Regions from separate parts of the Paraburkholderia sp. BL17N1 genome, predicted to be linked through region 1. Evidence: predicted binding sites of a transcription regulator. Region 1 holds the regulator's gene; each other region holds the start of a gene.
The links. The regulator FNR, encoded in region 1, switches genes on or off when oxygen is low (the NO sensors DNR and NnrR bind a similar motif). The targets are predictions, from matches to a motif close to TTGATNNNNATCAA.
Positions count from the first base shown of each region.

Region 1 (3,276 bases):
CAAGGTCGCTGCCGGCGGTGTGTACGTGAGCCTTGCGATGGCCGAACGGTTCGCGCAAAGCCTGAATGAACCGACCGATCTGCTGCCGCATCAACGGCTGTCGGATCGGGAATTCGACGTCCTGAAGCGTATTGCAGCCGGTCAAACGATCACCGAGATCGCGGCCGAACTGTGTGTGAGCAGCAAGACCGTCAGCACGTACAAGACGCGCATCCTCGAAAAAATGCAGATGCCGCACGAAGCGGCGCTGGTGCGCTATGCGATGCGCCACAAACTGGTCGGCGACGAAGAGGACGACATCTGAGCGCCTTCGCAGCCGTCCGCTTGCGGGTGCCGCCGCACTGTGACCCGGAGAACGCGCGCCTCTGATCTGTCGCTCGACACATACGCAGCGCACTCAGCATCTTCCTAATCCGCCTGACCATCGTGTAGGAAACTCCCTACACACCTTCCCGCTTGCCTACTCGAAGTTCATTCGGCGCCGATTTTATTTTGAGACAGCGCGACCGATACTTCGAGCCATGAACTCAAGCCCTGACCGCCGCGCGCTGCGTGTGTTTCTCGTCGACGATGCCGTGTTGGTGCGGCGCCGCCTGGCCGCGCTGCTCGGCGCACTCGACGGCGTAGAGATCGTCGGCGAAGCCGAGGAGCCTGCTGCGGCATTCGCGGGCATCGGCGCGGGCATGGCTGATCTGGTCGTGACGGAGTTGCATCTAAGCGGCGGCACCGGCCTGGAGTTGCTCGGGTTGCTTGCACAAAGAATGCCGCATGTGGTTGTCATGGTGCTGACGAACCATTGCGGCACCTGGTTTCGGCGCGCATGCCTGATAGGCGGCGCCCACTACTTTTTCGACAAGACCGGCGAATTCGATCTCGCGCGAAACACGATCCAACGGATCGCTGGCGAACATCGCACGCACGCCCTCTTTCAATCAGGAGCACACCATGTCTGACGTCGCCGCATCTCCCGCCATCTCGCCCGCGCTTGCCCGTCCGCAAGGATCGCCGCTCCCCGGACAAGTATCGGCAAATGCAAGCGCTCCGCGCAAGGGCGCACTGCGCTGCACGGCCTGCTCGATGCGCTCGATCTGCATGCCGCACGGCCTGACAGCCGAAGAATTGCAAAGGATCGAATCGCTTATTTGCCCGTCGCGAACCATCAAACAGGGCGAAACGATCTACCGTGCGAACGACTCGTTTCAGAGCATCTACGCCGTACGCGCGGGCTCGTTCAAGACCGTTGTCATGCATCGCGACGGCCGCGAACAGGTCACGGGCTTCCATCTCGCCGGCGACTCGCTGGGCCTCGACGGGGTCTGCTCCGGCTACCATAGTTGCGATGCTGTCGCACTCGAAGACAGCAAGGTTTGCATCATCCCATTCCATCTTCTCGAAGCCATGTGCCGCGAAGTCAAAGCCGTCCAGCAACACGTGCACCGCATGATGGGCGGCGAGATCGTGCGCGAGTCATCGCAGATGATGTTGCTCGGCACGATGTCCGCCGAGCAGCGGGTGGCGACATTCCTGCTGAATCTGTCGGACCGCCTGAGAATGCGCGGATATTCGCCGGCGGAATTTCACCTGCGCATGACGCGCGAGGAAATCGGCAGCTATCTGGGAATCAAGCTCGAAACGGTCAGCCGGATGCTCTCTAAATTTCAGCGCGACGGACTGCTCGATACGCACGGCAAGGACATCCGGATTCTCGATCACGAAGGCCTTGTGCGGGTTTGAATATAGACGCGGCTCGCGACCCGGCCGTCGGCCGCAAACGCCGCGATCGTAAGGCGATGCCGGCCGCCGGGCCCGGCCACGCTAACGGACAGCGAGCACTGCCGCACCCGTGAGCCTGCCATCGCGCAGATCGCTCAGGGCCTGATTGGCGTCCGTCAGCCGATAAGTCGTCGTTTTGATTTCGAGGCGCGTCTCGCCCGCAATGCGCATGAAGGCCAGCCCGTCATCGCGGGTCAGATTCGCGACTGACACCACGCGCCGCTCGCCCCACAGAAACGCGTACGGAAACGACGGGACGTCGCTCATGTGAATCCCGCCGCAGACCACCACGCCACCTTTCGCGACCGCTTGCAATGCTAACGGAATGAGTGCACCGACCGGTGCGAAAAGCAAAGCCGCATCGAGTTCCTCGGGCGGTGCCTCCGCGCTGCTGCCCACCCACGCCGCGCCGAGACGCAGCGCGAGTTGCTGGGCCGCGTGATCGCCCGGGCGCGTGAACGCGTACACCGTGCGCTGCTGATGACGCGCGACCTGCGCGACGATATGCGCCGCGGCGCCGAAACCGTAAATGCCGATGCGCTGCGCGTCGCCCGCCATGCTCAACGTGCGATAGCCGATCAGGCCGGCGCATAGCAGCGGCGCCGCCTCGATGTCGGTGTACTGCTCCGGCAGATGAAAGCAGTAGCGGCTGTCGGCAATGGTGCGCTCAGCGAAACCGCCGTCGATCGTATAGCCGGTAAATTCGGGATCGTCGCAAAGATTTTCCCGCGCCGACAGGCAGTAGCGGCAATGCCCGCACGTGTGGCCAACCCAAGGCACGCCCACCCGGTCTCCGAGGACGAACCCCGTCACGCCCGCGCCGAGGCCGGCTACCGTGCCGACGATTTCGTGACCTGGAATGACAGGCTGTTTGGGATGCTCGAGTTCGTGGTCAACCAGATGAAGATCGGTGCGGCACACGCCGCACGCATGAATATCGATCAGGATCTGGCCGGCACCGGGCACGGGATCTGGCAACTCCTGCTCACGCAAAAACGACGTACTGCCGTCAAATAGCATCGCACGCATAGGATGATTCTCCTCGAACTTGCCTGAGCGACCAATACCCGGCTTCCTGCCGGCGTGACGCATCGAAAGAGGCGTGCGCTCCGCCGTCCCATGGGATTCACTCGCAAAAGCGGAAGTAGCCGCTGTGCATCAGCACCGGCTTGGCGCCGATCTCGTTAAGCAGTCGCCTCGCTGCGTGTTCGATCGGATGCCGGTTGGAATTGAATGCGGCGATCAAATCGTCTTCGCGCAGCGAGACGGCGCCGAAATGATCTTCTAGCGCCTCCGCGGTAATCGCGCACTGCACACGCGCACCATCCACCTCGGCCGGAAACGCGACGACGAGATCACGCGCGCAATACTCCGGATGTTCCTCAGGAAAATAAATCTTCATGTCCGCACCTGGTTCGTCGCGCAGGATGGGAGGCTGGGACAGCGTTTCTGCACGCCTACGCGTCGTGCACCGCATTCTCGGGGCCGCCCGTTCTGTGCGAC
Region 1 is NZ_RBIW01000002.1:2,911,996-2,915,271, reverse strand. Features, by position in the region: gene B0G82_RS33000 (response regulator transcription factor) at 1-304, shown strand, start outside; gene B0G82_RS32995 (response regulator) at 522-953, shown strand; gene fnr (fumarate/nitrate reduction transcriptional regulator Fnr) at 946-1,734, shown strand; gene B0G82_RS32985 (zinc-dependent alcohol dehydrogenase family protein) at 1,816-2,802, opposite strand; gene B0G82_RS32980 (DUF1488 domain-containing protein) at 2,900-3,175, opposite strand.

Region 2 (3,276 bases), on a different contig from region 1:
GGTGCGGCGGCAGGTAACCGGGGCCGTGAAACGCGATCGCGAGCTGAAGCCGCATCATTACGGCGTCGACAAAACCGCGCATGAGCATCAGCACCGCGACGATGATGTACATGATGCCGATCTTCTTGTGATCGACGCTTGTCAGCCACTCGGTCCAGAGCCACTTCCAGCGGCAGAGCTTCGTGAGCGTGGCGATGACCGCCAGCACGATGAGCGCCATGAACGCGGCCGCGCCCATGATGATCGGCTGATCGAACGGAATCGCGCCGGGCGTGAGTTTTCCAAACATGGCTTACTCCGTGGTCTGTGTGCGACATGCGGCGTCGCGGAAGGCCGTGACGTTGCCGTTGTTGTATCGGGCAACGATGTTGCGGAACAGGTGCTGGTCGATCGATGAGAAGTAGCGTACCGACTGCTTCTCGCTCGGCTTCGCGACTTCGGCGTATTCGTCCATGCTCAGGCGGTCCGGCGAAGCCTTGACCTTCCGCACCCATGCGTCGAAGTCGGTGGGGCTCGTCGCAAGCGTGCGGAATTTCATGTCGGCGAATCCCTTGCCGCTGAAGTTGGCGGACATGCCTTCGAAATTTCCCGGTGCATCCGCGATCAGGTGCAGACGGGTCTGCATGCCGACCATTGCATACACCTGAGTGCCGAGTTGCGGGATGAAGAATGAGTTCATCACCGAGTCCGACGTGATCCGGAAATTCACCGGCGTATCGACTGGCACGGCGAGCTGGTTCACCGACGCAATGCCGAGGTCCGGGTAGATGAAGAGCCACTTCCAGTCGAGCGCGACCACCTCGACATCGATCGGCTTCACGCTCGACTGCAGCGGCCGGTACGGGTCGAGCTCATGCGTGGTGCGCCACGTCAGGATACCGAGGTACAGGATGATCAGGGTGGGGATCGTCCAGACGGCGATCTCGATCGCCGTCGAGTGCGCCCATTTGGGTGCATAGACCGCGTGACGGTTCGACGCACGGTAGCGCCACGCGAAGAACAACGTCAGCAGGATCACCGGGATCACGACGATCAGCATCGCCCACGTGGCGGTGGCGATCAGCGACTTCTCGGCCGCGCCCACGCTCCCTTTTGGATCAAGCACAGTCAGATCACATCCCGATAGACAGGCGCTCAATGTTGTGACGATGGCTATCGACCGTTTCCTTAAGGCTTTTCTGTCTATCATGGTAGTTAATCTGGGTTGTGGCAGCTTTGACCTGAAGCTCGCTTGACGCATGCGGCATCACACTCGCAGCGTCATGGTCCAACAACCTGCCAGCTTTGTGATTGATGCCGATCAAGGATGAACAAAGCGGCGGGGTGCGGTGCACTGACGCAGTGCGCGGGCTAAATCAGGCGATTGCCCATGTCTTCATGGCTGAACTGAAGCAGAGCCAGGCTGCGAGGGATGGCCTCGATCTGGCAATCGAGGGTCGCAACGGGGCACGTGGCGCGGAACGAAGGACAGACTTTACGGCGTCCGTGTGAACAGGGGAACACCTTGCTGACGGTGCGGTTTGCGGGTAATGCAACGCTCGCAGGATTCTCGATGCGCGGGACAATCTGATCCGGATCAGCGAATACGCACCCTGGCGTTGCTATTTCGGAGTTCGACGAACACGCCCCGTCGCGTTGTTTGCGCCAGCCACCGCCGTCGTGCCGCTAGATCAGTTTTGACCAGGACGCGCTCGAGGGTCGCTCCAGATAACCGTCGAACACCATGGCCACTGCGCGCACGAAGAACCGGCCTTTTGGGGCAATCGAGATGCCGTTTCCATCGATGCTCACCAGTCCCGCCTCCCGGTATGGTTCCAGGGCAGTAAGCTCACTTGAGAAATAGCGGACGAAGTCGATCTGATGCGCTAGCGAGATCGCCGCGAAATTCAGCGGCACGCTGCACATGAGCGTCATGATCACCTCCCGACGCAACGCATCGTCAGGCGATAGGGCAATTCCGCGTTCGACCGGCAGCCGGCTGGGTACCGGTCAATGCGGGTGAAGGCCAATAGTCCGGCCTCAAGGCTCCCGCTATCTCGACATTCCGACGCGTGACCCGATGTCGCATCTTGACTTCGGGCTCGGGACCTGTTGATCCTGCGCAAGGGCCACCCTGATTTGCGCGTCGACAATTCCCCGCATACGTCAACAAGGGCAAAGCGATGAAGCACATGATTAACGCCGTGATGATCGTGGCAAGCCTGTGCGCTACCGGTTTGTTCGAAGTACGGACATACGCGAATGACGTAAGCGCGAACGGAAGCACGATGGCAGGCGCGGTGCCGGCGGACGGGACCCACGCCGGTGACTTACTCGTGCGTTTGCGTGCCATCTCGATCGAGCCGGAAGTACACGCGAGCGGCACGTTGTCGTCGCTCGGCATGGGTGTCAATAACGCACTCGTGCCGGAGTTGAACCTGATCTATATGATCCGCGATGCGAACGGCGTCGAGCTGATTCTCGGTACCTCGCGGCAACACGTGACGTCTGGTCTTTGCGATCTGGGTGGCGTGAACGTGCTACCACCGACACTGCTGCAATATCACCTCAACCATGCTGGCATGATCCGACCGTATGTCGGCGCGGGGGTCAACTACACGTACTTCTACAACGACGGCCTGAGCGCGGGCCCAGAAGGCACCCGAGGTGTCACGCAGCAGCTTCGGTCCGGCGGTGCATGCTGGCGCCGACGTGCAGATCACGAAGACCGTCTTTCTCAACGCGGATATCAAGAAGATCTGAATGCACACGGATGCCCCGGTCGGCGGCAGTTCGTTGGGCCGACTGGACATCGACCCGCTAGTACTGGGGCCAGGCGTTGGGATGAAGTTCTAGCGAGCGCAGTGAGTGTTCCGTTCCGTTGTTAAGTGCGCACGCTGCTCGGACTGGGCGCCGATCCGGCTGTGCATTACCAAGACGACTTCACTGCCATCGACATGGCGGCCAGCCTCGACTGCCTGCAACTGCTGCGTCAAACCTGAGAACCCCGGCAATGGGCCCACATCACCATCTACAAAAACCCGGCTGCTCCGGCAATGCGCGCCAGAAAGCCCTGCTGCGCATGGCCGGCCACACGCTCGACGTGTGCAACCTACTGAGCTGGCCTTGGACCGCCGCACGCTGCAGGGCCTTCATGGCGCCGCGGCCGATCAGCGAGTGGTTCAAACGCGCGGCACCGCGCATCAAGTCGAGCGAAGTGGTGCCGGAAACGATCGACGCCAATGTAGCGCTGACGCTGTTGCTGGCCGAGCCGCTGCTGTTCCGCCGGTCGCTGAT
Region 2 is NZ_RBIW01000003.1:389,763-393,038, reverse strand. Features, by position in the region: gene cyoB (cytochrome o ubiquinol oxidase subunit I) at 1-289, opposite strand, end outside; gene cyoA (ubiquinol oxidase subunit II) at 293-1,189, opposite strand; partial or broken gene B0G82_RS37640 (oxygen-independent coproporphyrinogen III oxidase) at 1,666-1,977, opposite strand; partial or broken gene B0G82_RS37635 (OmpW family outer membrane protein) at 2,268-2,835, shown strand; gene B0G82_RS37630 (hypothetical protein) at 2,993-3,276, shown strand, end outside.
Region 2: cyoA (ubiquinol oxidase subunit II) is a predicted target of FNR. The motif match lies at 1,291-1,304, and genes of this name have one in related genera.

Region 3 (3,276 bases), on a different contig from region 1:
ACGACGGCGCTGGCTGTCATCTCGGAGATTGGCGCCGACATGTCACGCTTTCCCTCGGCGGCACACTTCGCGAGCTGGCTGGGGCTGTGCCCAGGAACCCGGATAACCGGAGGCAAAGTGATGAGTGGCAAGACCATGCGCTGCGCTAACCGCGCGGCCCAGGCCCTGCGTCTGGCCGCTACGGCATTGCGCACCAGCCAGTCGGCACTGGGCGCGTACTTCAGGCGGATGTGTTCGCGTATGGACAAACCGAAGGCCATTACCGATGTCGCCCACAAGCTCGCGCGACTCATCTACACAATGCTTACCAAGGGCGAGGAAATACACCGATCAAGGGCAGGACTACTACGAAGAGCGCTGCCGCGAACGTGTTCTTCGGCAGTTATCCCAGTGCGCCCAGAAGCTCGGCATGAAGCTCGTCGCCACAGAACAACCGCAACCCGTCTGAAGAACTCATTCCCAATCAGACACTTGGGGTGTGTTTCTTAAGAGAGCCAGCAACGCCGCATGCCGTGGTCGTCCTTCACATGGCCGATGACCGGTTCGATCGCGTGCCGTCGCTTGAGCCAACGTCGCTGCGTGCTGATCAGGGTCTTCCGTTTGCCGCGATGAATAAGTCATACTGATGATGTTTCGGTATTGACGCCCCGAACCCCGAGATCGACCAGCACGGCCTTCGGTTGCGGCATACCCGGCAGATCCTGCAACAGAATGGAGCTCTGTTCGAGTTGCTCCGCCAGCGTGTGGCCGTCGTATGGGTTGCCTGCGAACGCCCGTGCGCCGACGATCAGTCCTTGTTTCGCCGTGGTTGCGAGACCTCTTGACGCCGTGTCGGGTAGCCGCTACGAATTTGCTGCATAGCGACCCCCTCAGGACCGTGCATGTCCCTTTAATACAGACGGCTCAAGCCTTTCAAAGCCCCCGATTGGGAGGCGGTTCGTTACTGTTAGACCACGACGATGGATCTGTTGGTGGCAGACGGGATGGACCATGACGAGATTGGCCCGCGCACTCGATCCTCCGTCCACACGACGAATGCTTTGCGTAGCCTCAATCGTCCTGGGTTCCCTTCTGCCGTTAGTCCACCAGTATCGCGTCCAATACCCAGTGCCGCTCCTTCATGATGGAAGTATCGCGCTCTGATCCATCGTGCGCCCTTGCACGGATGCCGCCGGCAGCACCACTTCCACAACGCCTGCCAGATGGCAGTGTCGACTGCGCTGTAGACTTCTTTCGAGACCACGTATCGACGATAGTTCGACCAGCCATCGATGATCCGGTTGAGCAGGCCGATTAGATTGACCTGTTTGGCCGATGCATTGTCCTTGATGACTGTGCGCACTTTCGTCAGAAACGCTTGAACATTCTTTTTGGTGACTTCATGAGTAGCTTGCCGTTGGATATTTTCGAATGTTCTGCCCGAGGAAGTCGAACCCTTGCGAGATGTACGTGATCCTGGTCCTTTCCGGGGAGAGCGTCAGTCCGCGCTCCTACAGAAAGACCTCGACCAGTGGCTTGAGCTCGTCTTCCAGCAACTCTTTCGAGTGACCGGTGATCACAAAGTCATCGGTATAGCGCATCAGACTGAGGCAGCAATCAATGATGGACGACACCTGTAGTCGGCTGCACCGGAGTAGACAAATCGCAGTTGTTTTGAGCGACATCAATGGAACTCGCGTTCCCGGCGGAATCTGCGCGGCGAGATCGCAAAAGGAGAAAATAAGTAAATCAAGGCACTATAGTTTCACCGTCCTGCCATGAAAAGGCGTTATCTCTTGAAGTCAGCCCGTGAAGGGCGCGAGATCGAGGATGATATGCAACACAATACTCGTAAATCCGAACAAGGTGACAGAGAGGATGGTCACAACAACGGAGACGTCGTCATGCTGCATATCGCTTCCGTACGCGAAAGGCCTAGCTCAAAGTCCGAGACGGACCACGCGGTCCCTATTGTGCAGTGGTACGAGAGCGCGCTTACCGGCATCTTGGAGATATCGAAGGTACTTACCGCCCCCTGCCGGCTCGAAGTCATGTTGGCCAACGTCGTCGATCTCCTGCAATCGTTTGTGCAGATGCGGCTCGGCATCGTCTCTCTCTTCGACGATGATGGCGTACCGGACATTACCGTTGGCGCCGGCTGGAGCGAAGGCAGCGATGAGCGCTACCGGATGCGCCTGCCGCAGAAGGCAATTGACCAGATCATGTCGACGGACAGGCCGCTCGTCGCCGAGAACGTAGTGGGGCATTCGGGCTTCAGTGCCGCCGACATGGGCGTGCTCGGTGCTTCCGACAACATGCGAGTGTCGTTCATCGGCGTTCCTATTCGCATCGACGCGAAGGTCGTGGGCACACTGACCATCGACCGCATCCCGGACAATGGGTCGAACTTCCGGCTCGATTGCGACGTGCGGCTGCTTACTATGATCGCCAACCTGGTGGGGCAGACGGTGAAGCTGCATCGCTTATTCAAGAGCGACCGCGAGCGACTGATGGCGGGGAGGGACGGGCTGCAAAGACAATTGTCCGAGCTCAAGTACCCTGCGCAGGAGCGTAAGAAGTTTCAGGTCGAGGGGATCATTGGCGACAGTCCGGCGCTGCGCGGCCTGCTTGAGAAGATCGCGGTGGTAGCCAAATCGAACAGCACAGTTCTGTTGCGCGGCGAATCCGGTACCGGGAAGGAGCTGGTCGCCAAGGCCCTTCACGAGCTGTCGCCGCGAGCCAAGCGGGCCTTCATCAAGCTCAATTGCGCGGCGCTCCCTGAGACGGTGCTGGAATCCGAATTGTTCGGTCATGAGAAGGGTGCCTTTACCAGCGCCTTCAATTCGCGCAAGGGGCGCTTCGAGCTCGCCGACAAGGGGACGCTGTTTCTGGACGAGATCGGCGAGATTTCGGCCTCGTTCCAGGCAAAGCTGCTGCGCGTCCTGCAGGAGCAAGAATTCGAGCGCGTCGGCAGCAACCAGACCATCAAGGTCGATGTTCGCGTGGTTGCCGCCACGAATAAGAACCTGGAAGACGCGGTGGCAAGGAACGAGTTCCGCGCCGACCTTTATTATCGCCTCAGCGTGGTTCCCTTGCTGCTGCCGCCGTTGCGTGAAAGGCGCAGTGATATTCCTCTCCTCGCCGTTGAGTTTCTCAAGAATTTCAACAGCGAGAACGGCCGTACGCTGACCTTCGATGCGAGCGCGATTGAAGTGTTGATGAACTGCGGTTTTCCCGGCAATGTCCGCGAGCTCGAGAATTGCGTGCAGCGGAGCGCGACCCTGGCGCCGGGACCGG
Region 3 is NZ_RBIW01000003.1:364,290-367,565, forward strand. Features, by position in the region: partial or broken gene B0G82_RS37460 (IS110 family transposase) at 1-448, shown strand, start outside; partial or broken gene B0G82_RS40885 (IS5/IS1182 family transposase) at 492-815, opposite strand; gene B0G82_RS41170 (hypothetical protein) at 1,491-1,613, opposite strand; gene nifA (nif-specific transcriptional activator NifA) at 1,776-3,276, shown strand, end outside.
Region 3: nifA (nif-specific transcriptional activator NifA) is a predicted target of FNR. The motif match lies at 1,654-1,667, and genes of this name have one in related genera.